DNA from 2 places in the Caballeronia sp. LZ019 genome. Region 1 is predicted to be linked to the other one. Evidence: predicted binding sites of a transcription regulator. Region 1 holds the regulator's gene; the other holds the start of a gene.
The links. The regulator FliA, encoded in region 1, starts transcription of late flagellar genes. The targets are predictions, from matches to a motif close to CTAAAGTTTNNNNNNNNNNNGCCGNTA.
Positions count from the first base shown of each region.

Region 2: a site for FliA is predicted at 13,145-13,171, ahead of P9255_RS15090 (DUF4088 family protein). Genes of this name have one in related genera too.

Region 1 covers NZ_JARTVZ010000005.1:1,117,857-1,133,222, forward strand. Annotated here, with positions in the region: gene P9255_RS18685 (hypothetical protein) at 1-715, opposite strand, end outside; gene P9255_RS18690 (oxidoreductase) at 824-1,867, opposite strand; gene P9255_RS18695 (UvrD-helicase domain-containing protein) at 2,109-4,196, shown strand; gene P9255_RS18700 (c-type cytochrome) at 4,250-5,149, opposite strand; tRNA gene P9255_RS18705 (tRNA-Arg) at 5,434-5,509, shown strand; gene P9255_RS18710 (DUF262 domain-containing protein) at 6,054-8,099, shown strand; gene P9255_RS18715 (RNA polymerase sigma factor FliA) at 8,331-9,062, opposite strand; gene P9255_RS18720 (MinD/ParA family protein) at 9,083-10,000, opposite strand; gene flhF (flagellar biosynthesis protein FlhF) at 9,993-11,711, opposite strand; gene P9255_RS18730 (thiamine pyrophosphate-binding protein) at 11,961-13,652, shown strand; gene P9255_RS18735 (PepSY domain-containing protein) at 13,729-13,992, shown strand; gene P9255_RS18740 (cytochrome b/b6 domain-containing protein) at 14,013-14,534, shown strand; gene P9255_RS18745 (branched-chain amino acid ABC transporter substrate-binding protein) at 14,667-15,366, opposite strand, start outside.
Region 2 covers NZ_JARTVZ010000005.1:344,798-360,163, forward strand. Annotated here, with positions in the region: gene P9255_RS15005 (GNAT family N-acetyltransferase) at 1-151, shown strand, start outside; gene P9255_RS15010 (DNA recombination protein RmuC) at 159-1,616, opposite strand; gene P9255_RS15015 (D-glycerate dehydrogenase) at 1,613-2,593, opposite strand; gene P9255_RS15020 (sodium:proton antiporter) at 2,603-4,012, opposite strand; gene P9255_RS15025 (lactate utilization protein C) at 4,018-4,689, opposite strand; gene pncB (nicotinate phosphoribosyltransferase) at 4,812-6,002, opposite strand; gene fdxA (ferredoxin FdxA) at 6,256-6,579, shown strand; tRNA gene P9255_RS15040 (tRNA-Asn) at 6,717-6,792, shown strand; tRNA gene P9255_RS15045 (tRNA-Asn) at 6,866-6,941, shown strand; gene P9255_RS15050 (LUD domain-containing protein) at 7,190-7,771, opposite strand; gene P9255_RS15055 (lactate utilization protein B) at 7,768-9,159, opposite strand; gene P9255_RS15060 ((Fe-S)-binding protein) at 9,156-9,899, opposite strand; gene P9255_RS15065 (FCD domain-containing protein) at 10,023-10,793, shown strand; gene P9255_RS15070 (CreA family protein) at 11,072-11,551, shown strand; gene P9255_RS15075 (hypothetical protein) at 11,624-11,932, shown strand; gene P9255_RS15080 (AzlC family ABC transporter permease) at 12,116-12,787, shown strand; gene P9255_RS15085 (AzlD domain-containing protein) at 12,784-13,107, shown strand; gene P9255_RS15090 (DUF4088 family protein) at 13,270-14,034, shown strand; gene P9255_RS15095 (ATP-dependent helicase) at 14,047-15,366, opposite strand, start outside.

The sequences.
Region 1 (15,366 bases):
GGTGGGCGTCATCGAACTCGTCGGTGAGCGCTTCCGCGATGGCAAAGTTCACGTTGGCGCACTGGCTCGCAGACTGGTCGATGTAGAACTCGTATCGCACGGTGTGGTCGGGAAAGCGCACCGAGCGCGTCCGCCTTATCGCGTGGCCGGATGCCCGTATCGTCGAACTGGCGAGTTGCAACAGGGCCATGCGCGTTTGTGGATCGACGCCAGAACGCTGAAATGACGCGATCAGATCGTTCATCTCAACGAGAAAGCAGTCGCTTTCTGTGAGCGCGTGCTGGATGTTGCCGGAGTGCATGACCGCATTCGCTTCTTCGAAAAGAGTTGCGCCATAGAGCGCACGAGCCGCAGCAAGGAACATCCGGACGTGACCGTGCTTCATTGCAGCGAGTTGACGGGCGTACTTCACCGCCAGATCGGTCGCTCCGAGGTTCAACGCTAGCGACGCGGCGTTACCCAGCACCATCGAGTCATAGTTGGCCAACGCATGGGCCGCTTCGGCGCAACGAATGAATCCATCCCGGTCGCCGCGCAAGAACGCGACAAACGCCAGTACGAGCCAGCACATCTGCGGCTCATCAGCGTTTCGTTGAAGTGACTGCTGCGCGTCTCGCTCTATGCGCTTCACAACGAACTCGTTGCTCTGCGCACTGATCGTCATTTCGACAAGAGCGTCGAGCCAATCATGAGTAACGGGTTGAGGGAGGTCCAAGTAGCGTTGGCCTGTTATTCGAGTGTTCGGAATAGTACAGGCCCTACTGGTTCAGCGTTTATCTTTTTATTACGCACCCGCAACGTCTGCTAAACAGCAGGAATCACGTCACCCCCGCACGAACTCCACCCTCCTCCCTTCCCGCTCGCTCAACATCGCCAGCTCGATGACGGTCATCGTATCCACCGCATCCTGCGGCGTCACCGGGAACGGCTTGCCATCCAGCACCGACGCCGCCAGCGCGCGATAGAACTCCACGTACGCCCCATCGCGCGTCGCGAATTCATGGCGCAGGTCGTGATCGCCATCCACTTCGCGCAGCAGTCCGGGCGGATTCTTGCCGAAGCCTGCATCGCCAGGGCGCAGGCCAGCGCGCAACTGATCTTCCTGCACGTCGAGGCCGGTCTTCACATAACTGCCGCGCGTGCCGTGAATCGCGAACCGCGGCGGCTCGAGCGCGGCGAGCGCGCTCGCATGCAGCACCACTTCCTTGTCCGCATGGCCGAGCACGAGATGCACATAATCCGGCGCGTGCGCGTGGTCGCGATGCGCCTTCACGAAAGCCGTCACCGTCTGCGGCACGCCGAAAAGCGCGAGCGCCTGATCGATCAGATGCGGCCCGAGATCGAACAGCAGACCGCCGCCTCTCGACGCTTCCTCGCGCCAGCGTTGCGGCACTTTCGGGCGGAACCGATCGAAATGCGATTCGTAATGCGTGATGCGCCCGAGCCGCCCGCTTTCGATCAGCCCGCGCGCCGTCATGAAATCGCCGTCCCAGCGGCGGTTGTGAAACGGCGCGAACAGCAAGCCATTCTGCTGCGCGAGATCAGCCAGCGCGCGCGCGTCGGCAGCGGTGAGCGTCACCGGCTTGTCGACGACCACGTGCTTGCCCGCCGACAACGCACGGCGCGCGAGGTCGAAGTGCGTATCGTTGGGGGTTGCGATAACGATGCACGCGATCTCATCGATGGCGGCGAGCGCATCGAAGTCCGCAACGATCCGCGCGTCCGGATAATCGGCCTGCGCGCGCTCGGCCTGGCTCGTCGCGATGGCCGCCACGCTCGCGCGGCCGCAATGCTCGATGACGGGCGCATGGAACGTCGCGCCGGCAAGGCCATAGCCCATCAGGCCGACTTTCAGTGCTGAACTCATTGTGGGCATCATCCTGTTTGAATCGACCGGATATTGTGGCACGCGGCCCGATCGCGGCAAACCGCAGCGGCAAGCCGAACGCCAAGCGGGGCCAAATCCCATCGCGTTTTATCGTGTTAACATCGCGCTCTCGAATTCGCCGCGCGCACGAACCGTGTGTCGCCGGGCGAATGCTCGCAGTCCATCAGCGGCGGTGTTTTTTACCGGTTGCCGCGCGCCTCACTCTCCAAAGTCCAGAACGATGTCCGCAGGTCTCAACGCCGCGCAAAGCGAAGCGGTGCGCTATCTCGATGGTCCCTGTCTCGTGCTCGCGGGCGCGGGCAGCGGCAAGACGCGCGTGATCACGCAGAAGATCGCGCACCTGATCGAAGGACGCGGCTTCGAGCCGAAGCACATCGCCGCGCTCACCTTCACGAACAAGGCCGCGCTCGAAATGCGCGAGCGGACCGCCAAGCTCCTCGAAGGCAAGACACTGACGACGCCCGGCAAGGAAGGCCGCAAGGTGCCGGTCAATCAGTTGACCATCTGCACGTTCCATTCGCTCGGCGTCCAGATCATGCGCCAGGAAGCGGAGCACGTCGGGCTGAAGCCGCAGTTCTCGATCATGGATTCCGACGACTGCTTCGGCATGGTCCAGGAACAGCTCGGCACGACGGACAAGGGCCTCATCCGCAAGGTGCAGTCGATCATTTCGCTGTGGAAGAACGCGATGGTCTCGCCCGATCAGGCCGCCGTCCTCGCGAGCAACGAGGACGAGCATCAGGCGGCGATCGTCTATCGCAGCTATGCCGCGACGCTTCATGCGTATCAGGCGCTCGACTTCGACGATCTGATCCTGCGCCCCGCGCAACTCTTCGCGGAGAACGAGCAGGTGCGCGAGAAGTGGCAGAACCGCCTGCGCTACCTGCTGATCGACGAGTATCAGGACACCAACGCCTGCCAGTACGAATTGCTGAAGCTGCTGGCCGGTCCGCGCGCGGCGTTCACCGCCGTGGGCGACGACGATCAGGCCATCTACGGCTGGCGCGGCGCCACGCTCGAGAACCTCGCGCAGCTGAGCAAGGACTTCCCGAAGCTGCACGTCATCAAGCTGGAGCAGAACTATCGGTCGACGGTGCGGATTCTGACGGCGGCGAACAACGTCATCGCCAACAATCCGAAGCTCTTCGAGAAAAAGCTGTGGTCGGAGCACGGCATGGGCGACACCATCACCGTCACCGGATGCAACGACGAAGAGCACGAAGCGGAATCCGTTGTCTTCCGGCTTTCGGCGCACAAGTTCGAGCGGCGCGCGGCGTTCCGCGATTACGCCATTCTGTATCGCGGGAATTTTCAGGCGCGCATCTTCGAGCAGGTGCTGCGTCGCGAGCGCATTCCGTATGTGCTGTCGGGCGGGCAGTCGTTTTTCGATCGCGCGGAGATCAAGGACATCATTGCGTATTTGCGGCTGATCGCGAATCCGGACGACGATCCCGCGTTCATCCGCGCGATCACGACGCCCCGGCGCGGCGTCGGCAACACGACGCTCGAAGCGCTCGGCGCGTTCGCGGGCGCGGCGAAGGTGTCGCTGTTCGAGGCGGTGTTCATGGGCGGCATCGAGGCGCGGCTGTCAGCGCGGCAAGTCGAACCGCTGCGCACGTTCTGCGAGTGGATACGCCGGCTGTCGGACCGCGCCGCGCGTGATCCGGCAAGCACCGTGCTCGACGACATGATGGAAGCCATCCACTACGAAGCCTACTTGTACGATGCCTTCGACGAGCGGCAGGCTCAGTCCAAGTGGCAGAACGTCCTCGAATTTTGCGAATGGCTGAAGCGCAAGGGCACGAAGCCGGAGTTGTCGCCGGAAGCCGAACAGACCGGCTACGACACCGCCGATGGCCTGACCGACGACGGGAAGAACCTGCTCGGGCTGATCCAGACCGTCGCGCTGATGTCGATGCTGGAAGGCAAGGACGAGGACCCGGACGCGGTGCGGCTCTCGACCGTCCATGCGTCGAAGGGGCTCGAGTATCCGCACGTGTTTCTGGTGGGCGTCGAGGAAGGCATCATGCCGCATCGCGGGAGTTCGGACGATGACGGTCCGATCGACGATGCCCGCATCGAGGAAGAGCGCCGGCTGATGTATGTGGCGATCACGCGGGCGCAGCGCAGCCTGCATCTGAACTGGTGCAAGAAACGCAAGCGCGCGCGGGAGACGGTGGTGTGCGAGCCGTCGCGCTTTATCCCGGAGATGCTGCTCGACGACGCGCCGCCGCCGACGGCGGAAGAAGCGCCGTTGTCGCCGAAGGACCGGATGGCGATGCTGAAGGCGCTGCTGCAGAAGAACTGACGGCAAACCCTGCGACGCCTGGGACGTGCGCAGGGTTTGTTATCGCCGCGGCCTTACTTCGACGCGTTCACCATGTAATCGACGGCGGCTTTCACATCCGCGTCCGATGCATTCGATCCGCCTTTCGGCGGCATCGCGCCCTTGCCGTGAAGCGCGTAGTTGTAGACGGTTTCCATCGGCTCTTTGAGGCGCGGCGCCCAGGTCGCCTTGTCGCCGAACTTCGGCGCGTTCAGTACGCCTGCCGCGTGACACGCCTGACACACCTGTTCGTAGAGCGCCTTGCCGGCTTGCGCGGCATCGGCGCTTTGGGCGCCAGCAGCCGGCGCCGATGCGGTCTGCGGCACTGAGGCCAGCGCAGCGAGGGCGGCTGCGGCCTGGGCGTTGTCGGTCGCGCCGGAAGCGGCGGCCGGCGCCGAAGCGGATGCGGCAGCCGATGCACCCGCCGCCGCGCCCGGTGCGGGTTGCGCCGGTTCCGCGAACTTTGCGCCGGCGTTGTTCGCCATGTAGACGACGGCGCGCGCGATCTCGAAGTCGCTGTAGTCGTCGGGACTGGCGCCGCCGCGCGGGGGCATCGCACCTTTGCCGTTGAGCGCGTTGTGCAGCAGCGTGTCGTAGCCTTCGCCGATACGCGGAGCCCATGCGCCGGCATCGCCGAGCTTGGGTGCGCCAGCGGTGCCTGTCGCATGGCATGCGGAGCAGACGGCCTTGAACACTTCTTCGCCGGTTTTATAGACGCGGGGGGCGTTGGCATCGCGGATATCGACTTTCGCGGCGGGCGCGATGCGCTCTTGCACGGAGGCGTCGATGTCGGTGCCCGCGCCGGTGCGCGTCGAGGTATCGACGTAGACGGCGAGCAGGATGATGATGGCGACCGGGATGCCGAACCCCGCGATGACCGCCGCGATGAGTTGGCCGGGTGTCCTGATCGGGGCTCCGTGGGGTGCTTCGCTCATGCTTGTCTCGTCTCCCGTTTTTTGATTGAGTCGGTTCAGACAGCGTGACGGCTACCGCTTCGCCCTGGCGTCGCCAGGGGCACGGTCGATTATAGACGGAACGTTTAACGGAAGGCGTCGGGGCGATGGAGCGCGTGGCGGGCGTTTACCCGCAGTTCATCGATGCCGGATGTGGCGCTGAAACGCCTGACATGGACGGATGCACGGAAAACAGGTATCCTCTCGGATTCGCATGGGTCTTGCTGTCGCCTTCCGGCACCCCGCAAGCAAGATTCTCAGCAGATGCGCCCGTAGCTCAATGGATAGAGTACTGCCCTCCGAAGGCAGGGGTTGCTGGTTCGATCCCAGCCGGGCGCGCCAACGATAATTTGCCTAGCAAGAGTCCACCCTTTCTATTCTTCAGGTATCGGTTTCGTGCCGGAAAGCAGTCTTCGCCTTTCGGGCGGTGACCTGGGGATTACTGAAGTGCCCACGCCGTTGCTGCTGTGTATCGGGAGCGCCCATCGCGCGAAACGACTTCGCCACAACGCGCGATGACTTTTTGCAATGTCCGCCTGCCGGAAGGGTAACATTTCGGCCTTTGCGACGACTCACCACACGAGCCTGACCGCTTCATGGCCATCAAGAAATCAGACCTCTACTCCTTCGTCTGGGCCTCTTGCGATGAACTGCGTGGCGGCATGGATGCCAGCCAGTTACAAGGACTACTCCCTGTCCATGCTGTTCATCAAGTGCATCAGGGACAAATACGCCGGTAGCGACAATCTCGCGCCGCCGATGCATATCTCAAACGGGGCCAGGTTCAAGGACATGATCGCGCTGAAGGGCAAGACCGATATCGGCGACAAAATCAATGCCCACCTCATTCCGCCGTTGATTGACGCGAAGCAAGGTCCTGTCCGACATGCAGGTCGACCTTCCCGCCCTAGAAGAACGACCCGCCAAAATGCGCGCCTTCGAGCAGGGCATGATGCAAGAGCTGGTAACCGGCAGAACCCTGCTGCTACCGACTGCCGACCAAGTCGAAGTGGCCGGCGACAAGCTGAAACCCAAAACCAAGACGCGTGAGGGACACGCCATGAGCGCCATCACACCGCATTACCGTAGCGTGCAGCAATTGCTGCAAAGTCAGTCCTTCTCCATCGACGAGTATCAGCGCGAGTACAAGTGGGAAAAGGAGAATATCGACGAACTGCTATCAGACCTACAAGCCAAGTTCTTCTCTCAGTACCAGGCAGGGGACGAGACTCCGGCAGTGAGCAGCTACGGTGAATACTTTCTCGGCTCCATCATCGTCAGCAAGCGCAACGGCAAAAATTATCTGATCGATGGCCAGCAGCGGGTGACTTCGCTTACGCTGCTGCTCATCTGCCTATACCGCGCGGCGGAAGCACGGGAGTTGCCGGTGTCGAAGACCATGGCGCCCCTGATCTTCAGCGACAACTTGGGCGAGCCCAAGTTCAACCTCGACATCCCCGAGCGCCTTCCAGTTATCCAGGCGCTGTTCCAGGGTTACGACTACAGCCCTGATGGCAAAGATGAGTCCATTCAAACGATGTACGCCCGTTACAGCGACATCGAGGCCAACGACCTGCTGGTCGATCTTGGCGACGCGCTGCCACACTTCATCTACTGGCTCCTCACGCGGGTGGGCTTGATCGAGATCGCCACTGACAACGACAACTACGCGTACGCGATCTTCGAAACCATGAATGATCGCGGCAAACCGCTCAGCCCGGTGGACATGCTCAAGGCCTACTTGCTGGCCCCGATCGAAGACCCGCAAGCCCGCATGCACGCTAACCAGACCTGGAAGCACGAGGTTCTAGAGCTAATCTCGTGGGGCGGTAGCCACGAGCCCGAGCGCGACGCCAATTGCATCAAGGCTTGGCTACGCGCGCAATACGCCGACTCCACGCGCGAACGCAAGGCAGGCGCCGTGGACAAGGACTGGGAACTCATCGGATCAGTCTTTCACCGCTGGGTGCGCGATCACAGCGTGCAACTCGGCCTGGGCAAGGCACAAGCCAATCAGCATCTGATGGCCCAGAGCTTCCCGTTCTTCGCTAGAGCCTACCGGCGCGTTCTCGCCGCCAGCCGACACTACACGCCCGGTCTGGAGCCCATCTACTACAACGCTCACAACGATTTCACGTGGCAGGGCACGGTGCTGCTGGCGCCGCTCATCGAAACGGACGACGACGACACCGTGCGTCGGAAGCTAGCCGTGACGGCCACCTACCTTGACATCTGGCTGATGCGCCGTGTGGTGAACTACATCCGCGTCGGATACTCAAGTGTGTCGTATGCCATGTGGCTGCTATGCCGCGATATTCGTCGCAAACCTTTGTCGGAGTTGGTAGAGGCGCTGACTAAAAAGCTGGAAGAAGACGACGTAACGTTTGAGGGCAGCGTCGCCAGAGGCCGAACGGGCATTGATGGTTTAGGACTTAATCAATTCAGCCGTCGCTATATCGCTCACCTGTTGGCGCGCCTGACGGCCGCGACCGAGGCCGGCGCGGGCCGCACCGAGTCCTTCGACAAACTAGTCAGGCGGGATGTCAAGAATCCGTTCGACATCGAGCACATTTGGGCCGACGACTATGAGGCTGTGGCCGAGCACTTCGCAGACGAGCAGGAGTTCCAAGAGTGGCGGAACTACGTGGCTTCCCTCCTTTTGCTGCCTGCCGACGTGAACCGTAGTCTGCAAGACAAGTCATTCGCCGACAAGCGCCCGCACTACGCCAAGCAGAACTTCTACGCGGCAAGCTTGGACGCGAGCGCTTACCAGCACCAACCGAAGTTCCAGCAGTTTGCTGCAGAACATCAACTGCCATTCAGGGCCTTCGACACTTTCACGAAGGAGGAACAGCGGACCCGGCGCGAATTGGTAGTCGCATTGATCGAACATGTCTGGGCTCCTGAGCGTTTGCAAGAAGCCGCCTTATGACGCAGCGCCTTCATCCCGAACGCGTGAACCAAGACCGCTTCGTCAAACGAATTTGCGAACCGGTGGCGACTGGAGGTCTGGGTTATGCCACTTCGGAGACCGGAAGAAGCGGACCGGCAACCGATGCATCGAATCCGCTTAGCTTCACGACAATCTGAAGGCGCGCGGCTCTTCAGACGTTCAATCTCTTAGGCGTTGCAGAAGCTGATGGCCGCTGCGGGATCTACCCCCTCAAGCCTCCACCCCCGTCCACTCCTGCTCCCGCAACTTCGCCCGCAGCCTCGCCACCGCCTGGCTATGCAGCTGGCAAACGCGCGACTCGCTGACTTCCATCACCGCGCCGATCTCGCGCAGATTCAACCCGCGCTCGTAATACAGACTCATCAAGAGCTTCTCCCGCTCCGGCAACCGATCGATCGCCTCGATCAGCGCCCCGCGCAAGCTCTCATCGAGCAGCGCCGACAGCGGGTCCGACCGATCCACGCAATACCGGTCGAGAAACGGCTCGTCATCCGCCGAACGATCGAAGTCTTCGTAATAGATCAACTGGCTGCCGTGCAAGTCCTGCAGCATCGACTGATATTCGTCGAGCGGCAGCTTCATGTGCTCGGCGATCTCCACCTCGCTCGCCGAACGTCCGAGACTCTGCTCGACCTTGTGCACCGCCGATTCCACCTCGCGCGATGTCTTGCGCATGCTGCGCGGCAACCAGTCGTTCGCGCGCAACTCGTCGAGCATCGCGCCGCGGATGCGCTGGCTCGCATACGTCTCGAACTGCGCACCCTGATCTTCCTTGTAACGGCTCGCCGCATCCATCAGGCCGATCATGCCGGCCTGGATCAGATCGTCGAGATCCACGCTCGCCGGCATCTTGGCGACGAGCTGCAGTCCCAGCCGGCGAACGAGCGGCGCGTAGCGCGTCAACACGTCGGACTGCGAGAGTTTGCCTTGGGCGTTGTACATCTGGGTCACCTTTGTCTTGATCACATCGACGCCGTGCTGCTCAATGCATGGCCGGGAAACATCGGCGCCCTTCGCGCCACTTCCCGCCCGCCCTTGTCAGACTCGCCAACCAAAAACTGCACTTCGTTTTGAATTTCCGCATCGCCCGCAAGAAGCGCGGGACGCATCGGCCAGTGAAGAAGCTCCGCCGCAATCTGGCGATAGTCGCGCGCCGCAGCCGTAGCCGGAAACGCCTCCACCACCGAACGCGACAGCTCCCTCGCCCGAGTAATGCGCGCATCCTCGGACACATATCCCGCATGCATGAGCGACACAGCCAGATACCGGCTCGCGACGCCCGACAGGTTCTCGAACGCGACCGCTGCATCGGCCGGGTTCTGCACATGATTGATCAGCACACGGAACTGGCCGATCGCATGCGCGTAGTGCAGACGCTTCATGCACGCATACGCCTCGGTGATCGCCGGCGCAGCCGCACGCGTGACGATCAGAAAGTCATGCGCCTGCGCCGCGAGCGACGACAACGCGCCATGCCGATCCAGTTGCGTATCGATCAGCACGATGTCCGCCGATCCGTCGAGCAGCGCGCGGCACTGCGCGGCATCGTGGCTCACGCGTTCCTCGCGAGGCGCGGCGATCAGCGAAAAGCCGAGCGGCGAGCGCGTGACCACGTCCTGCAGCGCGTGGCGGCCGGACATCACCGCGCTCATCGCCTGCGATCCGGAAAGCCCGGCCATGCGGCTCACCGATGTTCCGTTCTGCCGCTCGTCGATGACGAGCACATCCTTGCCATGCACGGCGAGCGCCGCACCGAGATTCACCACCGCCGACGTGCAGCCGATGCCCGCCGGTCCGCCCGCGACCGCCACCACGCGCGAGCCTGCACGCGTCAGCAACCGTCTCAGGCCTTCAGCCTGGTCGAGCACGAGCTTATCCAAAGCGGACCTCGTGGAGTTCGGCCGCGGCACGCGCGGACAATGCGGAAAGCAGCGCCGGCACTTCCTCGTCCTGCGGCACGAACGGCGAACCGTCGCGCGGAATGCAGAACGCGCTCTTGATCAGAAAACGCTTGGTCGCCACGTACAGGTTTTCCGGCACCTTCTGTCCGGTCGATACGTAATGCACCGGCAGCTTGTAGCGGATAACCGTATCGAGCACGCCGCCCAGGTTCGTCGCTTCATCGAGCTTGGTCAGGATGCAGCCCGCGAGCGGCGGCTGATCGGCCGCGCTCTTGTACGCCTGCACGACTTCGTTCAGCGTGTCGCCGTGGCTGGTCGCGTTGAGCAGCAACAGGCGCTGCACCGGATGACCCGCGCCGCACAGCATCGAAATCTGGTCGGAGACGGTGCGATCGCGCTGGCTCATGCCGATGGTGTCGATCAGCACGATGTGCTTGTTGCGCAACTCCGACAGCGCCAGTTGCAGGTCGGCTGCGTCCTTCACCGCATGCACCGAGACGCCGAGAATCTTGCCGAAAATGCGCAGTTGCTCGTGCGCGCCGATCCGGTAGCTGTCCGTGGTCAGCAGCGCGACCTTGCTTGCGCCGAAGCGCATCACGCAGCGCGCGGCAAGCTTCGCGGTGGTCGTCGTCTTGCCGACGCCCGTCGGGCCCATCAGCGCGAACACGCCGCCACGTTCCATCAGCGCGTCTTCGCTCGCCATCACCGGCAGATTCGATTCGAGCACCTGCTGCACCCATTCCATCGCGTGCTCGGCGCTTTCCATCTCCGGCATGTTGTCGATGACCATGCGTACGAGCTGCGCGGAAAATCCGGCAGCGAACAGGCGCTTGGTCAGCACGGCGTTGCTCGGCGTGCGGCGCTGGCGATCGCCCCACAGCAGGCCGGAGAAGTGTTCTTCCATCATCGAGCGCATCGACGACAGTTCGTTCATCACCGTTTCGTTGACGACCTCTTCCATGCGGGCGCGGATCGCCTCGGTGACGACGGCCGCCGCGTTCGCGGGCAAGCCATCGAACGCACCCTCGGTCGATGCCGGCGATGCTTCCGCTTGCGGCGCGCTCGCGTTGATCTTTTGCGCGGCGCGGCGTGCGGCGACCTGCGCGGCTTCGCGGGCCCAGTCGGGGGTGTCGATCTTCGGCTGCGCCAGCTGGCGCAACGCGTGATTCGCCGTCTCGGTCTTGTCGACGCCTTGCGCTTTCGGCGGCACCGGCACGCCCAGGCCGCGCGCAATCGCCGACGATGCCGTCAACGGACGATTCGACGGCGTCGCCGCTTGTTCGGCGATGCGTCGCGCATGCTGGATCAGCCACGGGTTGGAATCGGCCATCGTGCGGGACGCTTCGTCGGCGGAAGACGCTGCTTCATCGTCCGCGTCGGTGTTCGCGCCGAATACGGACGAGAACACATCGCCGCTTGCATACGGATTCGGTGCGGCCTGCCTGGCCGCGGCGGCGGCTGCCTGCGCCAGCGCGGCGCGCGGCGTGGCGCTCGCGAACGTCGCGGGCACGGCCAGGTCTTGCGCATCCGGCGAAATCGACGCGATATCGCTATCCGCGACACTGACGATCTCGACGGAACCATCGTCCAGCGTACGGTTCGACAACACGACTGCATCGGGGCCGAGCGCTTCGCGAACCTGTCGCAGTGCGTCGCGGCTGTTCGCGCCAATGAATTTACGAATGTTCAAACTTGCCCCCGATGAGGAATGACTGCGATCTTTGCGAGGCGGGCGTCGCCGGATGTTTCGACGTGCCCGCTTTTCAGTGAAGCCATTATTGCGAAGAAGCCGCTTCGCCTATCGCTGGATAAAGGGTGTGAAAAAGGGGTATTTCGGCTGATGGACGGATCGGGGTAAAGAATCGGCTTGCTGCGCCGTCCACGGCGTAAGCTAGAGGGCGCGCATCCGCCAACCAGAACAGACAGGAGACTTTTACGCATGGCGTCCGATGTTTCCCCCGCTTCCACTCAAACCACCGGCGCGCGGCTCGTCGTCGATGCGCTCGTGCATCACGGCGTCGAGCGCGTGTTCTGCGTGCCCGGCGAGAGCTTCCTCGCCGTGCTGGATTCGCTGCACGACGAAACGGACCAGATTCAGACCATCGTGTGCCGCCACGAGGCCGGCGCGGCGAACATGGCCGAAGCGGTCGGCAAGCTGACCGGCCGGCCGGGCGTCGCCATCGTGACGCGCGGGCCGGGAGCCACGCACGCCTCCATCGGCGTGCACACCGCGTATCAGGATTCGACGCCGATGATCCTGCTCATCGGCCAATGCGCGCGCGACCACATGGATCGCGAGGCGTTTCAGGAAATCGACTATCGGCGCATGTTCGGGCAGATGGCGAAGTGGGTCGCGCAGATCGACGATCCGCGCCGCGTTCCCGAATACATGAGTCATGCGTTTCACGTCGCGACGGCGGGGCGTCCGGGGCCGGTCGTGCTCGCGCTGCCCGAGGACATGCTGACCGAAGCGTGCGATGCCGTACCCGCTGCGCCGCGTTATCAGCGTGTGGCGGCATCGCCTTCGCCGGCGCAGATGGAGCGGCTGCGCGACATGCTCGCCAATGCCGAGAAGCCGTTCGTGATCGCGGGCGGCAGCGGCTGGACCGAAGGCGCGACGCAAGACTTCGCGCGCTTCATCGAGCGATGGCAGTTGCCGGCCGGCTGCGCCTTCCGCTTTCAGGACACGCTCAACAACGAGCATCCGAACTATGCGGGCGACGTGGGCCTCGGCATCAATCCGGCGCTCGCTGCCCGCGTGCGCGAAGCCGATGTGCTCTTCGTGCTGGGTCCGCGCATGGGCGAATCGACGACGGGCGGCTACACGCTGCTCGATATCCCGAAGACGAAGCAGACGCTCATTCACGTGCATCAGGGCGCGGAGGAACTGGGGCGCGTGTACAGCGCGGACCTGGCCGTTGTATCGGGCATGCCGGAGATTGCCTCGATGCTCGCGGCGCTCGAGCCGCCTGCCGGGATCGCGTGGGCGGGATCGGCTGAAGCGGCACATGCCGCGTATCTGGAATGGCGCAAGCCCAGGCCGATGGTCGGCGATGTCCAGCTCGGCGAAATCATGCGCGCGCTCGCCGAACGCCTCCCCGCCGATGCCATTCTCACGAACGGCGCGGGGAATTATGCGACGTGGCTGCATCGGCATTATTCGTATCGGCATTTTCGCTCGCAGGTCGCACCGACGAGCGGCGCGATGGGCTACGGCGTGCCGGCGGCCATCGCGGCGAAGTCGCTGTATCCGGACCGCACGGTAATCGCGTTCGCCGGCGACGGCTGCTTCATGATGGCGAGCCACGAAATCGCGACGGCGATGCAGTATCGGCTGGCCGTGATTTTCGTCGTCGTGAATAACGCGCAATACGGCACGATCCGGATGCATCAGGAGCGGCACTATCCGCATCGCGTGCACGGGACGGGGCTGACCAATCCGGATTTCGTCGCGTATGCGCGGGCGTTCGGCGCGCACGGCGAACGCGTCGAGACGACGGACCAGTTCATGCCCGCGTTCGATCGCGCCGTGGAATCAGGACTGCCTGCGGTCATCGAAATCCGCATTCCGCAAGATCAGAGCACGCCGGGCGCGACGCTCGAACAGATTCGTCAACAAGGCAAGCGTTGATCGTCAGCTTTCGATTTGCTTGCGGTTAACTCCCGGTGGCAGTAGAGTAATCCGCTCCAAACACTGGGAGTTAGCGATGCTTAAGATTCTTGCGGTTGCATTGGCGCTGGGCTTCTCTGGCGCGGCGTTGGCGAAAGCCGATTGCACGGCGCATCCGAAGGGCGAGTGGATGAAGGAGTCGGACGCCAAGGCCAGGATCGAGTCGCAGGGCTACAAGATCCGCAAGTTCAAAGTCGACGGCAACTGCTACGAGATCTACGGTCACGACAAGGACGGCAAGAAAGTCGAAATCTATTACGACACGAAAACGCTCGATGTCGTGAAGTCCGAAGTCGACTGAGCGAGCTGTCTTCCATGTCGATGCGCGTAAAGGTTTGGGACATCTGGGTCCGGCTCACGCACTGGACGGTGGCGGGCATCGTCGTGTGGAATCTGTTCGGGCCGACCGATGCCGCGCATCGGCTGCTGGGGTACATCGCGGCGGGGCTGGTTGTCGCGCGCATCGTGTGGGGTTTCATCGGCTCGGCGAATGCGCGTTTCTCGGCGTGGTGGCCGACGCGCGCGCGTCTGCGTGAACATCTGCGCTCGCTCGCGGCGGGCCGGCCGGTTCATCATCGATCACATAATCCGCTCGGCGGGTTGATGGCGCTCTTTCTGTGGTTCCTGATCCTCGCGCTCGGCCTGTCGGGATGGCTCATGCGGCTGGATGTTTTCTGGGGCGAAGACTGGCCGCAGGAGATTCATACCTGGCTTTCGCTCGTCATCGAAATCTTCGCCTGCGTGCATATCGCCGCTGCCGTGCTGATGACCGTCTGGACACGCGAGGAGCTTATTCGTGCGATGGTGACGGGGTATAAGCGGGTCGATAAGCCGGTGGAATAGGTGCAGCTTCCGATGGGCCTCGGCTATCGAAAGGACCGTTCGCCAGCAAGATTCGAGCGGCAAACTAAATGCAAAACGGCCCGGCCGCCAATCGCGAACCGAGCCGTTTCAAGCAGGCTGAACGCCTAAGCCTTACTTCCCGCCCACGCTCTGCAGCGTCGTCCACTTGCCGCCGACGACCTTGTACAGCGTAATCCCGCCGTTCTTCAGATCGCCCTTCGCGTCATACGACAGATGCTTCGCCGTCACGCCCTGCATGTCGGTCTTCGCAAGCAGCGGCAGATACTTGGCCGGGTCCGTCGAGTTGGCCGCCTTCATCGCGCTGAACATGGCCATCGCGCCATCATAGGCGTACGGCGAGTACGTCTGCACTTCTTCGTTGAAGCGCTTTTTGTACTTCGCTTCGTATGCCGCGCCACCCGGCATTTCGTTCATCGGCAAGCCAGCCAGCGAAGCCACCGTGCCGTCGGCCGCGTCGCCCGCGATCTTCAGGAACGTGTCCGTCTTCACCATTTCGCCCGCCATCAGCGGCGCGCGGAAGCCCAGCGTCTTCATCTGCTTGGCCATCGGGCCGGCTTGCGAATCGGCGCCGCCGTAATAGACGAGGTCCGGGTTCGCCGCCTTGATCTTGGTCAGAATCGCCTTGAAGTCGACGGCCTTGTCGTTCGTGAACTCGCGATCGACGATCGTGCCGCCCGCCGCCTTCGCCGCCTTCTCGAACTGGTCGGCGAGGCCCTGGCCGTAAGCCGTGCGGTCATCGACGATAGCGATCTTCTTGACCTTCAGGTTCTTCACCGCGAACTCGCCCGCGACCGAACCCTGCTGCGTATCG
Region 2 (15,366 bases), 770 kb from region 1:
CGAGTGTGGACGATTCGAGTGGTCGGTGCTCGATTGGAACCAGAACGCGATCGACTTCTACGAGAAGATGGGCGCGACCGTGCTGCCCGACTGGCGCGTCGTGCGCGTGACGGGCGATTCGCTGAACCGCCTCGCCAGCGCGGCGGACTGAACGCCGCTCAAAGTTCTTCGTCGCTTTCGGGCGACGACGCATCCCCGAGCAAGCCGGCCGCCTGTTCATGCGGCAACGCCTCCACGTCGCGCAGGCGCTTGCCCATCTGACGCGTGCGTGTCTGCGCCGCCTCGATCGAGCGCGTGACGGTTTCCAGTTGCGCCTTCGTCTTCGCGAGCACGTCGCCGAACTTTCCGAACTCGGTCTTCACCGCGCCCAGCACCTGCCACACTTCGCTCGACCGCTTCTCGATAGCAAGTGTCCGGAAGCCCATCTGCAGGCTGTTGAGCAATGCGGTCAGGGTCGTCGGGCCGGCGATGGTCACGCGATACTCGCGCTGAAGAAAGTCGCTCAGGCCCGGACGACGCAGCACTTCCGCGTACAAGCCCTCGGTCGGCAAGAAGAGCAACGCGAAGTCGGTCGTATGAGGCGGCGCGACATACTTCTGCGCGATGACTTTCGCCTCGGCGCGCAGGCGTCCTTCCAGCGCACGCGATGCCTCCTCCACCGCCAACGGGTCGGCGCGCTCCTGAGCATCGATCAGACGCTCGTAGTCCTCGCGCGGAAACTTGGCGTCGATGGGCAGCCACACCGGCGTGGCGACATCGCCCGACGAACCGGCTATGCCGGGCGCATCGTGCCGGCCCGGCAACCTGATTGCGAACTCGACGCGCTCGGTGCTCTTCGGAATCGTCGCGACGTTCTTCGCGTACTGATCGGGCGTCAGCAACTGTTCCAGCAGCGATTCGAGCTGCACTTCGCCCCAGATTCCGCGCGTCTTGACGTTGGTAAGCACCTTCTTGAGATCGCCGACGCCCGCCGCCAGCGATTGCATCTCGCCCAGTCCGCGATGCACCTGCTCGAGCCGCTCCGACACCAGCCTGAACGATTCGCCGAGCCGCTGCTCCAGCGTGGCGTGCAGCTTTTCATCGACGGTGCGGCGCATTTCTTCGAGCTTCGCGGCGTTGTTCGCTTCGATGTCCTTGAGACGCGCTTCGAGCGTCGCGCGCACTTCGGCGAGCCGGCGATCGTTCGTCTCCGACAGTTGCGCGAGATGCAGCGTCATCGAATCGGCGAAGCGCTTGAGTGCGTTGCCCTGATCCTCGCGAGCCTGCTGGCTTTGCTGCGCGAGTTGCTGCGCGAGCGCGTCGAACTGCGCATTCTGTACGCTCGACGTGCTCGCCAGTTGGGTCGAGAGCGTCTGATGGAACTGCGCGAAGCCGCCTTGCGATTCCATCCGCGACACGCGCGCGCTCTCGGCGATGTCGCCGCGCAAGCCGCGTTCGAGCCGCTCCTGCGCGCGCGCATGCGCTTCCCCCATGTCGTTCACGCGATCGGTCAGCGCGGCGAACTCCTCTTCGATATCGACGTTCGATCCGCGCCGCATCATCGAAAGCAGCGCGAGCAGCACGATGACGAGCGCAACCGCCAGCACCGCGACCGCGCCGTACAGCACTTCGATCATTTCGCGAGCACGCCGGGGTTGATCGGATTCGGCGGATTGCCGGCGCGCGGCCCTTCGCCCAATGCGGCGATCAGGTTGTCCGCGGCGAGATTGGCCATCGCGCGGCGCGTCGCTTCGGTCGCGCTCGCGATATGCGGCGTCAGCACGACATTGTCGAGCGCGAGAAAACCCGGGTTCAGATCCGGCTCGCCTTCGAACACATCGAGGCCCGCCGCCGCGATGCGCTTCTCGCGCAGCGCGTCGATCAATGCGGCGTCATCGACGATTCCGCCACGCGCGATGTTCGTCAGCGTCGCCGTCGGCTTCATCAGCGCGAGTTCGGCCGCGCCGATCGTGTGATGGCTTTCCTTCGAATACGGCACGACGAGCACGACGTGATCCGCGCGCCTGAGCAAGTCTTCCTTCGACGCGTATTCGGCATTCAGTTCGGCCTCGATCTCCGGCGCGACACGCGAGCGGTTGTGATAGACCACGCGCATGTTGAAGCCGCTGGCCCGCCGCGCGAGCGCCTGGCCGATGCGTCCCATGCCGATCACGCCGAGCGTCGAGCCGTAGACATCCGCGCCGAGGAAGGAGTCGAATGACCACTTCTGCCACTTGCCCGCGCGCAGGAAGTGCTCCGACTCGGTGACGCGGCGCGCCGCTGCCATCATCAGCGCCCAGCCGAAATCGGCGGTGGATTCGTTGAGCACGTTAGGCGTGTTCGTGCCGAGCACGTTGTGCGCGTTGAACGCCTGCATGTCGAAGTTGTTGTAGCCGACCGCCATGTTGGCGACCACCTTAAGGTGAGGCGCGCCCGCCAGTTCCTTCTCGCCGACCATCTCGCCGGCCGTGAACGCGCCGTCCTTGTCAGCAAGACGCCGGGCGAACTCGTCTTGCGCAAGCACGTCGCCCGGATTGAGATCGACTTCGAAATACTGCTTCAGGCGCTCGATCACATCGGGAAAAGTGGGACGTGCGACAAGTACCTTCTTCATCGATTGCTCCTAGAAAAATAGCCAGCCGGAAACAGCGAAGAGCGGCAACAGGACGACACACGACCAGCCCATATAGCCGAAGAAACCGGGCATACGGATGCCGCGCGATTCCGCGATCGCCTTCACCATGAAATTCGGCGCGTTGCCGATATACGTGTTCGCGCCCATGAACACCGCGCCCGCCGAGATGGCGGCGAGCGTCGTGGCGCCGGAAGTCATCAGCATCTCTGCATCGCCGCCCGCGAGATTGAAGAACACGAGATAGGTCGGCGCGTTGTCGAGAAACGAGGACAAGAGGCCCGTCGCCCAGAAGTATGCGAGATCGATGGGCTTGCCGTTCGCATCCGATACCGCGTGCACGATGCCCGCGAATGCGCCCGCCTCGCCCGCGCGCAGGATCGTGATGACCGGCGCGATCGTCACGAAGATGGCGGCGAAGAGCTTCGCGACTTCCTGGATCGGCGCCCAGTCGAACGCGTTGCCTGCGCGCGCGCTTTTTGGCGTCAGGGCGAGGGACGCAATCAGGACCACGACCAGCGCCGCATCCCGCACGATGTTTTGCAGCGCGACGTGCGCGCCGAACACGTCGAACGAAACGCCGGGCTTCCACACGCCGCTCATCAACACGAGCACGACGATCGCCGCGAGCAGCGCGAAGTTGATCTTGCCGTCGATGCCCAGGTTGCGCGTGTCCGGCGTCGGATCCAGGAAGCCCGAGCGCGTTTCCTCTTTCTTGCGCCAGTAGTAGGTATCGAGCGCATAGAAGAGCGCGAGCAGGATGCCGCAGATAAAGAGCATCGGCAGCGCGAGATGCAGCGTGGTCCAGAAGAAGCCGACGCCGTTCAGGAAGCCGAGGAAGAGCGGCGGATCGCCGAGCGGCGACAACGAGCCGCCTGCGTTCGCCACCAGAAAGATGAAGAACACGACGACATGCACCACATGCTTGCGGTTGTCGTTCGCGCGCAGCAACGGACGAATGAGCAGCATGGCCGCGCCGGTCGTTCCCATCACGCTTGCGAGCGCGGTGCCGAGCGCGAGCAGCGCCGTGTTGACGCGCGGCGAGCCGTGCAGGTTGCCGCGCACGCAGATGCCGCCCGCCACCGTATAAAGCGACGCGAGCAGAACGATGAACGGCACGTATTCTTCGAGCATCGCGTGGACGAGCACGCCGAACGCAATGCCGGCGCCGAATGCGAAGGCGAACGGCACGAGCAGCAGCAGCGCCCACGCCGCCGCGATCTTGCCGAAATGGTGATGCCAGAACCGGTGCGCGACGAGCGGAAACACCGCGATGGAAAGCAGGATGCCGATGAACGGAATGCCCCACGCCGCAGAAAGCGAAACGCCATCGAGCGTGGCCGCCGATGCGCCGGACGCTGCGAAAAACGCCGGCAAAAAGCCCAAAACGAAACGCCGCATGCTGCTCACGCTCCCCGCACGACGATCACATGCACGCGATACGGCCCATGCGCGCCGAGCACGATGGTCTGCTCGATATCGCCCGTGCGCGACGGTCCCGACACGAAGTTCACGGCGCGCGGCAATTCGCCCCGCTCCGCGCGGATCAGCGCGAATGCATCTTCGTGCGATGCAACGATGCGCGACGCCGGCACGATGGCGATATGCGTTTGCGGCAGCAATGCGCCGGACGCGGGCGTGTCCGCGCCCGACAGCAGCACGAGCGAGCCGGTCTCGGCGGTCGCGCAGAAGCATCCGGTGATGCCGACGAGATCCGCATCCGCAGGCTTGCGAAGCGATGCGCCGATGCCCGCTTGCGCCCACGGCAGACTGCCGAGCGCGGGCCACGCGACGACATCGCATGAAAGATCGAGCGCGTGGAGATAGCGCGCGGCTTCGGCCGGCGCTTCGTCGAGCGTGCCGACTTCGGCGACGGTCGTCGCAAGCCGTTCGGCCTCCAGACGAAAACGCGCGATGAGTTCATCGCGCGTGGCAGGAAGCGGCGGGCGCGGACCAGCGGGATGCCGCATCAGGTATTCGGCGGCGGCGGCGCGTTCGGCGTCTGTCGGCGCGCCTCGTCTGCCCTGCGCGCTGCGAATGCGCGCGAGAATGTTGCGGCGCGCGGCCGATGTATCCATGGTGCCGTCCTCATGTTGCTTGCGGGGAAACGTTCGCGGCGATGAATCCGCGTTGAGGAGCCGATTATATCGACCGGTCCGCGCGCACGGACCTCGGCCGAACGGCATAGGCCGCGTGGAATTCAGCCTTCCCCGACGGGCTGCTCGATGCCGAACACCTGGCGCAGATAGGCGAGATACGCCTTGTCGTCGCACATGTTCTTGCCCGGCGAATCGGAGAGCTTGGCGACCGGCTGCCCGTTGCAGCGAACCATCTTGATGACGATCTGCAGCGGCTGATAGCCGAGATCGTTCGTGAGGTTGGTGCCGACGCCGAACGCGAGCTGGCAGCGTCCTCGAAAGCGTTCGTAGAGTTGCAGCACCTTGGGGATATCGAGCGCGTCCGAGAACACGAGCACCTTCGTGCGCGGGTCGCAGCGATTTTCCTCGTAATGCCGGATAAGGCGCTCGCCCCAGTCGAAGGGATCGCCGGAATCGTGGCGCGCGCCGTCGAAAAGCTTGCAGAAGTACATGTCGAAGTCGCGCAGAAACGCCTTCATGCCGTACACGTCCGACAGCGCGATGCCCAGATCCCCGCGATATTCCTTCGCCCACATCTCGAAGCCGAAGATTTGCGAATCGCGCAGGCGCGGGCCGAGCGCCTGACACGCCTGCAGATATTCATGCGCCATCGTGCCGAGCGGACGCAGGCCGTGTTTCATCGCGTAGAAGACATTGCTCGTGCCGGCGAACTGCTCGCCGAGCCGTTCCTTCAGCGTCAGCACGACTTCCTCGTGCCACTGCTTCGAGAAGCGGCGGCGCGTGCCGTAATCGGCGATCTTGCAATCGGAGTATTCGGGCGGCGTGGCGAGCAGCTTGATCTTGTCGCGCAGGCGCTCGCGCCCGGTTTCGTACTCGGGCTTTCGCTGCGTGTTGCGGAAATAGACTTCGTTGACGATCGCGAGCACCGGAATCTCGAAGAGGATCGTATGCAGCCACGGCCCTTCGATCATGATGTCGATCTCGCCATTGTTTTTCGGCGACGGCGAAATGCGGATGGACTTCTCGTTGAGATGAAAGAGCGCGAGGAAGTCGATGAAATCGCTCTTCATGAAGCGCATGCGCCGCAGGTAGTCGAGCTCTTCTTCCCTGAAACGCAGGCTGCAGAGCTGGCGCACTTCGTCGCGGATCTCGTCGATGTATGGCACGAGGTCGGCATCCGGCGTGCGGCAGCGAAAGCGATATTCCACATGTGCGGCCGGGAAGTGATGCAGCACGACCTGCATCATCGTGAACTTGTAGAGATCGGTATCGAGCAGCGAATTGATGATCATGGTTCTGACTGGGACACATCGGAGCGAGGCGACCGCACGGCGACGCGCCGCAGGCCTTTGATCCATGTTACCCGAATGCGCGCCCTTTTTAGGGAGGGGGCATACATACATTGCGAATCGATATAAGCCATGCCCCGTGGCCCTCGCGCCGGTTTTTACCGTTACGCTACAATATGCGTTTTGGCGAGCGACCCGCCGTGCCCATGCAGCGCGCCGGGCGCCACCCCCACGATTTCCGCATGCAGGAGCCTGAATGACTCACGTTGTGACCGAAAGCTGCATCAAGTGCCGCTACACCGACTGTGTGGACGTGTGCCCGGTGGATTGCTTCCGTGAAGGTCCCAACTTTCTCGCGATCGATCCGGACGAGTGCATCGACTGCGCCGTGTGCGTGGCCGAATGCCCGGTGAATGCCATCTACGCCGAGGAAGACGTGCCGGGCGACCAGCAGCACTTCACCGAACTGAACGCCGAACTCGCACGCAACTGGCCGAGCATCACCAAGACGAAGGCGCCGTTGCCCGAAGCCGAGGAGTTCAAGGACGTGAAGGACAAGTTGAATCTGCTCGAGCGTTGAGGTCTTGTCGCGCGTCGGCAAGGCGCGCGCGGCCTTAAGAGAAGTTCGACGCAGTGAAACAAGTCGTATTGAGTGAAGATTCGGCGTTGACAGGGTAGCAGACGCTCCCTATAATTCCGCTTCTCTGCTGTAGATGTTCCCCGATAGCTCAGTCGGTAGAGCGCCGGACTGTTAATCCGTAGGTCCCTGGTTCGAGCCCAGGTCGGGGAGCCAAAAGCTTCAGCAAGCAGTTTTCCTCAGCCCAGTGGAATACAGGGCTTTTCAATCGGTTTCAAGTAGTAGATGTTCCCCGATAGCTCAGTCGGTAGAGCGCCGGACTGTTAATCCGTAGGTCCCTGGTTCGAGCCCAGGTCGGGGAGCCAAAAGCATCAAACAAAAAGCCCAGTCGAATGACTGGGCTTTTTGTTTTTCCGCCAGTGTTTCTCCACTGCCCGTCTTCCAGCGTTTCCGCTCATTCAATCAGTTGCATTGACTGACGGATTCGTCTGCAACTCGGACGCGCGTTCGGCTATCTGCATTCGATCTGGCTCCCGGCAATTGTCTCGAGGTTTTCAACCAGCCCGCTGGTTACATCTCGAAGTGCCTGCTTTGCGATGGCGGTCTTATGGCGCTACTCCATCCACACGACCGTCAGCGAGCGCACGCCCTGCGCGCCGCGAATCAGCACGCCTTCGATATCCGCCGTCGCGGACGGCCCCGTCACGAGCACCGCATAGCGCGCCGACTGAAAATCGGGCCGACGATAAACCTGCTGCAAGCCATCGACGAGTTGTGCGGGATCGAGCAGCACGACGAGATGCTGCACGAGATAGCCGATCGAATTGACGACGTATTCTTCCTCGCTGAACCACACGGAGCCCGTTTCCGCGACGCCGAACCGTCCACGCACGACGCCCACATCGACATCCTGCAGCGACGCCGGCGCGGTATCCGGCGACAGCCTGCGCGTCGCCCTGATGCCCTCCACCGCCGACGCCACCACCGCGCCCTCGCCGAAGCGCGCGGCGATCATCGCGTCGACATCGGCGAGGCTGTGTGCGTGGGCGCATGTTCCGCCCATCGTGGTAAGCGCGGTGATGAAGCGCGTCATCAGATCGCCTTCCGGCGACGGGAACACCGGCAGATCGGGACGCGGGCGCGATGCGGGCTGCGCCGCGCGAATCTTCGAGAGAAAGGCTTCGCGAGTCGTCATTTGGCTTGCTTCCGGTTCTTCTTGTACCACTCGTGGAAAGTCTCGGCGGGCGCTTCGGGCAAGTCGCGCTGGCGTCCCCAGATGTTGAGCGGGTTATACAGCACGAAGTTGGGCAGCCGCTTCAGCGCGCCGCCAAGCGACGCGACCGTCGCGCGATAAAGCGTCGGACTCGCCAGCAGACGCCCCGCCATCTTCAGCACTTCCTTCTTCACGAACGGCACTTCGTGACGCTCCGCGATCACCTCGCGCCACTTGTAGATCTGCTCGTGAATGTTCACTTTCGTCGGACAGACGTTGGTGCAACTGCCGTTCATCGTCGACGCGAACGGCAGGCTGCTATAGCGTTTCAGGTCGTGCGTCGGGTTGATGATCGCGCCGATCGGCCCCGAATACGTGCCGCCATACGACAGCCCCCCGCTTCGCCGATACACCGGGCACGTGTTCATGCACGCGCCGCAGCGGATGCACTTCAGCGAATACCAGAAGTCGTCGAGCGCGAGCCGCTCGGAGCGTCCGTTGTCGACGAGGATGTAGTGCATCTCCGTCCCCGGCCGCGGCGCGCGAAAGTGCGATGTGTACTGCGTGATCGGCGAGCCGAGCGCGCTTCTCGACAGCATGCGCACGAACACGCCGAGATCGGCGATCGTCGGAATGATCTTCTCGATGCCGATGGATGCGATATGCAGCGGCGGCACATTCGCGGACAAGTCTGCGTTGCCCTCGTTCGTGCAGACGACGACCGTCCCCGTTTCCGCCACCGCGAAGTTGCAGCCCGTCATGCCCGCCGTGTTCTCGCGCACGAAGTACGGCCGCGTGTTCATGCGCTGGCTTTCGGCGAGATAGTGGATGTCGCTGTTGTTCGGATCGGTGCCGATGGTCTTCCCGAACAGTTCCGCCACGTCCGCGCGCAGCTTGTGGACCGCCGGCACGACCATATGGCTCGGGTCCTGATGATCGAGCTGCTGGATGCGTTCGCCGAGATCGGTTTCCATCACCGTGATGCCCCGCGGCTCCAGATAGTCGCGCATGTAGCACTCGTCGGTGAGCATCGACTTGCTTTTTACGAGCGTCGTCATGCCCCGCTCGCTCATCAGCTTGTGGACGAGCGCGTTGTGTTCTTCCGCGTTGGCCGCGAAGTGGACGACGACGCCGTTCTTCTCCGCACGATCCACGAACTGCGCGATGTAATCCGCGAGATTCGACAGCGTGTGCTCCTTGATGCCCGAGGCCAGCTCGCGCATCGCTTCCCATTCGGGGATGCCGTGCGCCTGCGCGTCGCGCTTGCTGCGCAGATCCCAGAGACGCTTGTCGTGGAACGCGACGTGATCCGTCTTCTGCAGGAACGCGCCCGCCGCCTTCGCGTGATCGATTCGTACGGTCTTGCTCATGCGCGCGCTCCGTTCAGAACCTGCGCGATGTGAATGAACCGCGCGTCGAGCTTCATGCGTTCCGCGCAGCCCTGCTGATGCATGAGACAGGACATGTCGCCGGAGACGATGTACTCCGCGCCCGCGCCGATGTGATCGCGCACCTTGTCCTGTCCCATCCGCACGGAGACGGCTTCCTCCGTCACCGAGAACGTGCCGCCGAAGCCGCAGCATTCGTCGGGCCGCGCGGGCGAGACGAATTCGATGCCTTTCACGCCTTCGAGCAGCGCGCGCGGCTTCGAGTACCGCGTGCCGGCGACTTCCGAATTCGATGTCTCGCGCAGATGCCGCACCGCGCTGCAGCTGTTGTGCAGCCCGACACGATGCGGAAACTCGGCCCACGGAAACTCGCGGACCTTCAGCACGTCATGCAGGAACTCGACCAGTTCGAAGGTAGTGCGCCGCACCTTCTGCACATCGTTCGTTTGCTCGATGGCCGTGAAATGCTCGCGCACGTGATGCGTGCAACTCGCCGACGGCCCGACCACGTAGTCGTAATCCGCGAAGTTGCGCGCGAACACGCGCTCCGCGCCGGCGGCTTCCTTGCGCGCGCCGCTGTTGGCCATCGGCTGGCCGCAGCACGTCTGATCTTGCGGATAGTCAACATCGACGCCCAGCCGCTCCAGCAATTCGAGCGTGGCGATGCCGACCTGCGGATAGAACGCATCGATGAAACAGGGGACGAACAGGGCAACTTTCATGGGGTATCGAGGGAGGAAACCGCGTTTCTGGTCAGCTTGGTCTGACCAAGACTTTAAGGATGCGACGCTTTCGTGTCAAACTAGGTTAATCCAGCGTCTTTGCCTGTGCATTCCCTTCGACCGATGACCTTCCAGCCCGTCCACTCGCACTCCTACGCCCGCGTGCGCCTGTCCGACGTCGTGTCCGGCCAGATTCGCGAGCTGATCTCGAACGGCACGCTGCTGCCCGGCCAGCGTCTGCCCGCCGAGCGCGATCTCGCCGAGCAGTTGAACGTGTCGCGGCCGTCGCTGAGGGAAGCGCTGATTCGCCTCGAATCCGATGGCTTCATTCGCGCGGTGGCGCGCGGCGGCTTCGTCGTGTCGGACGTGACGGCGCCGCTCGTTTCGCTGCCGCTCGCCGCATTGCTGCAACAGCAGCCGGACGCCAGCGCCGACGTACTGGAATTGCGCCACGGCCTCGAAACGCTCGCCACGGCTTACGCTGCCGAACGCGCGACCGAAGCCGATCTCGCGCGAATCCGCGCGGCGTTCGATGCACTCGAGGCCGCCGTCGCCCGGAAAAGCGCGCGCATCGCGGAAAAGGACGCGGCGTTTCACCTGGCGATCGCGGACGCGACGCACAACGTCGCGCTCGCGCATGTGATGCACGGGCTCAACGAACTCATGCGCGAATCGATGCTCACGTCGCACCGTCTCGTCGATTACGACGACGAAGTCGAAGCCAACCTGCTCGCCCAGCATCGCGCGATGCTCGACGCGATCGTCGCCCGCGATCCGGCGCGCGCACGGGACTGCGCGGGCGCGCATCTGGACTACGTGCGTGCGCTCTATCGCGACCGCCCGGCGAAGAAGGCGCGCAGCCGCCTTTCCCACGATGACATGACCAATTCGTAACGCGCTCGTAAGATTCGATAGGACTTCGCCTACACGCATTTCGGACGCACACGGCTAACGCGCGCTACGCGAACCCGCGATACTGAAATCGTCGTCAACAACATGCGCAAGGAGGACAACATGCCTTACCTGCTCGGATGGCTGCTCGGCGTGCCGGTTATCGTGCTCGTGATTCTGTATCTGATCTTCCATTGAACCGGCCGCAACAGACTGCAGCAGAAGCAACGAAGGGCGTCGCTACAATACGGCGCCCTTTTCTTTTTTTCCGAAGGATTGTGATGAACCGCGCCGCCCGTCTGATATCGACCGCATCGCTCGTATTCCTGCTTGGCGCGACTGCCGCGCACGCGGAGGAAATCGCGAGCGTCAACACGAACTTCCGCATCACCGGCTCGGACCGCGTGAGCGTCGAGGCCTACGACGATCCGCTCGTCGGCGGCGTCACCTGCTATGTGTCGCGTGCGCGCACGGGCGGCGTGAAGGGCACGCTCGGCATCGCGGAAGACCCGACTGAGGCGTCGATCGCGTGCCGTCAGGTCGGGCCGGTCGCGTTCAAGGAGCCGCTCAAACAGAAGAGCGATGTGTTCACGGATCGCATGTCCTTCATCTTCAAGACGCTGCACGTGGTGCGGATCGTCGATGCGAAGCGCAATACGCTCGTCTATCTGACCTACAGCGACCGCATCGCGAGCGGCAGCGCGAAGAACAGCGTGACCGCCGTGCCGGTGCCGCAGGGAACGGCGATTCCGGTGAAGTGAGTACGGCACGCGAGCCGGCGAAGCTGTAGGCTGACTGGATCGGCTATGACTCGTCCGTGCAATGAACTGACTATGTCCAAACGTCTACGTGCCACCATCGTTTTCTACGACGAGGACACGCAACAACTTCAGCTGTGCAACGTGCGGCGGGACGACGTCCAGTCGGCGATCGAGCGAGCGGGTTTCGTCTTTGATGTCCCCACGGATGCGCCGGACAACCGTTCGGCGCCTGTGACCGACGAACACGCCCGACAGATTGGCGGAATGGCGCTTCTTGTTCAGGCTCACGTCCACCCGGAACTGCGAACGCGCTTGCATCTGACTTTGAACGAGCCGATCGACTGGGAGCAGCGGCCCGAGCCGCCAAACGCTGCGAGCTAGCGGACGGCCCGTGAAGCAGGCGCACCGCATCACGCGCCGCACGGACAGACTATCCCGCCGCGTCACGACCGGATATCCTCCGCAACCTGGCAACACGTCACACGCCGTAGGAGGACCATCTTGACCGCATCATCCCCCAGCGCGCTCACCGAATTCGCCGCCGGCGCGCGCGACACCATTCCGATGATGATCGGCGCCGCGCCGTTCGGCGTCATCTTCGGCACCCTCGTCACGGCGAGTCCGCTCGCGCTGTGGCACGGCCAGCTCATGTCGCTCGCGGTGTTCGCGGGATCGGCGCAGTTCATCGCAGTCGGGATGATCGCGGGGAACGCCAGCTTCGCCGTCATCTGGGCCACCACTTTCGTCGTCAATCTGCGGCACATCCTGTATTCGGCGACGCTCGCGCCGTACGTCGCCCATCTGCCCGCGCGCTGGCGCTGGGCGCTCGCCGGCCTCATGACCGACGAAGTGTTCGCCGTCGCCTATGCCCATTATCAGAAGCGCGCGGCGGGCGAAATCGGGCCGCACTACTTCCTCGGCTCCGGCGTCGCGATGTACCTGAACTGGCAGGCGTGGACGCTCATCGGCCTCTTTTTCGGCGCGGCGTTTCCGGGCCTCAAGTCACTCGGCCTCGACTTCGCGATGGTCGCGACGTTCATCGCGATCATCGTGCCGCAACTCGTCGCGGCGCGCTTCGTCACGGCGGCGCTGGCGTCCGGGGTGCTGTCGTTCGCGTGGCAGGACTGGCCCTACAAGCTCGGGCTGCTCGCGGCCGTGCTCGTGGGCGTCGCCGTCGGCATGGTGCTCACGATGATCGATGCGAAACCGCGTCTGAAAAAGGAGCGCGCGCGATGAACTACGTTTTGCTCATTCTCGGCATGGCGCTCGTCACCTATCTGATCCGTGCGGCCGTGTTCGTGCTCGGCGAGCGGCTCGCCTTCCCGCCCGTCGTGCGGACCGCGCTCGGCTTCGTCCCGGTGACGGTGCTGACCGCGATCATCGTGCCGATGACCGTCTCGCCGCACGGCAACGGCGCGGAACTCTCGTGGCGCAATCCGCAGCTCGTGGCCGCGGCGGTCGCGGTCGTCGTGTGCGCGTTGACGAGGCGCGCGCTGCTGACGATCGCCGTATCGCTCGCGGTGTTTTTCTTCTGGCAATTGGTCGTGCTGCGCTAGGCCATTTGCATCGGGTACGACGCGCCTTACAAACGCCCTCAAGTTTCCGGCTCCCGCGCCGATATCAGGTTCGAATGGCCTCCGCTCTGCCTGGCGGCAGGCCGACAGCATCTCCTGCCAGGGGGGCCACCGGCCGCCCCACGCGCGGAACCGGAAACCGACATGCGCCAAATCACCCTTTCGTTGCGCGACGAAACGATCGCTTCGCTGCAACGCGATTTCGAGGCGTTCCTGCGTCTCTCGCTCAAGCTCGACCCTCAGTTCATCACGCCGTCGTTCGAGGACTTCCTGCGTGCGAAGCTGCTCGACAATCCCACGCCGCTCACCGAGCAGGCCGTGCAGCGCATGCTCACGCACGGCCAGTACGCATGGGCCAAGCGCGCGCTCGACAAGGAGTTCCCCGATGTCGTCGAAATCCTCATTCGTCAGGCGGCGGAACACGGCTTCGCATTCGCGATCCGTTCCGACTGGAGCGCCGAGGATCTGTTGAAGGCTTCGCGCGAATGGGCCGCCGCGATCGTCACCGAGGCGAACGGCGATGCGTCGCAGGTAGACGTGCTCGCCTCGCAGATCAAGTCGGCGGCAGTCGATATCCGCGAGGTCGAGGAAAAGATGCAGACACCCGCCTGGCGGCTCGCCGATTCGCTGCGTCAGCGTGTGTACGACGCGAAGGTCGCGGTGGAAACGAACGTCGGCTCGACGGCGCGCGAGAAGCTCGGCGAACTGCGCGCGCTGCTGTGGCTCAACATCTTCTACGGTTCGGTGCAGAAACAGGAAGCGCAGCAGTTGCTCGAATATCTGCGCTCGCTGCGGCCGGAACTGTTCGTCGAAGAGCCCTACGACGGCTTCACGCGGTTTGCCGCGTGGCTGCGCAGCATCTTCGGACACGCGCCGCGAGCGGCAGGCGCGACGCGGGCCTCCCGCTAACGCATCCGGCCGCTACTCCCACATTCCCTTGAGCCGCGCGGCGATATCGATCTTCGCCTTCGCGGCGGCGGCGAGTCCCGCTGCCGTCGGGGCGGCGGCCACGGGAACCGGCGGCCACGCGGCGGCCTCGAAATGCGGCAGCAGATGCGGCGGAATGAAGCGCGTGCGCTGCGCCCACACGTGCCGGTCGCCGAGATTCGTCTGATTGTGGACGTAGAAGCGCTGCGGCGTGATGACGTGCAGGTCTTCCTTCGCCCGCGTCATCGCGACATACAGCAGGCGGCGCTCTTCGTCGACTTCTTCTTCGCTGCCGGTGCCGAGATCGGACGGAATGCAGCCGTCCACGCCGTTCAGCACGAACACGTTGCGCCACTCCTGCCCCTTCGCGGAATGGATGGTCGAGAGGATCAGGTAGTCTTCGTCGATGAGCGGCACGCCCGATTCATCGCTCGTCGCGTCCGGCGGATCGAGCGTCAGTTCGGTGAGAAAGCGCTCGCGCGTCGGATACGTTGACGCGATGCTCTCCATCTGCATGACGTCGCCGATGCGGATGGCCGCGTCCTCGTGATTGCGCTCGAGATGCGGCTCGTACCATCGGCGGATCATTTCGAACTCGGCGGGCCAGCCGGATTCGCGCCCGCACAGCTTCGCCATCAGCCCGACGAAGCGCGGCCAGTCTTCGCTCGCGCGTGCCGGCGCGCTGAACGCCGCGATCGCATCGGCGGGGCGCTCGTTCTGCGCGACGCCATCGAGCAGGCGTCCGGCGATAGCCGGCCCGACGCCCGGTAGCAGTTGCGCGACCCGGAACCCCGCGACGCGGTCGCGTGGATTCTCCGCCCAGCGCAGCACGGCGAGCACGTCTTTCACATGGACCGAATCGAGGAACTTCAGTCCGCCGAACTTCACGAACGGAATGTTCTTTCGCGTCAGCTCGATCTCGAGCGCCGCGCTGTGATGGGCCGCGCGAAACAGCACGGCCTGCGATTTGAGCTTCATGCCGCCCTCGCGCGCCTCCAGCACTTTCTCGACGACATAGCGCGCCTGATCGGCCTCATCGGCGACGGAGACGACACGCGGCTTCTGCGCCGATGCCTTGTCGGTCCATAAGTCCTTCGTGTAGCGCTCGGCGGCGAGGCCGATGACCGCGTTCGACGCTTCGAGAATCGGCTGCGTCGAGCGGTAGTTCCGATCGAGCGTCACGGTCGCGGCGGGCGGATCGAAGTGCTGCGGAAAATCCAGGATGTTGCGCACGGTCGCGCCGCGAAACGAATAGATGGACTGCGCATCGTCGCCGACGACGGTGAGGCCGCGCCCGTCGGGTTTCATCGCGAG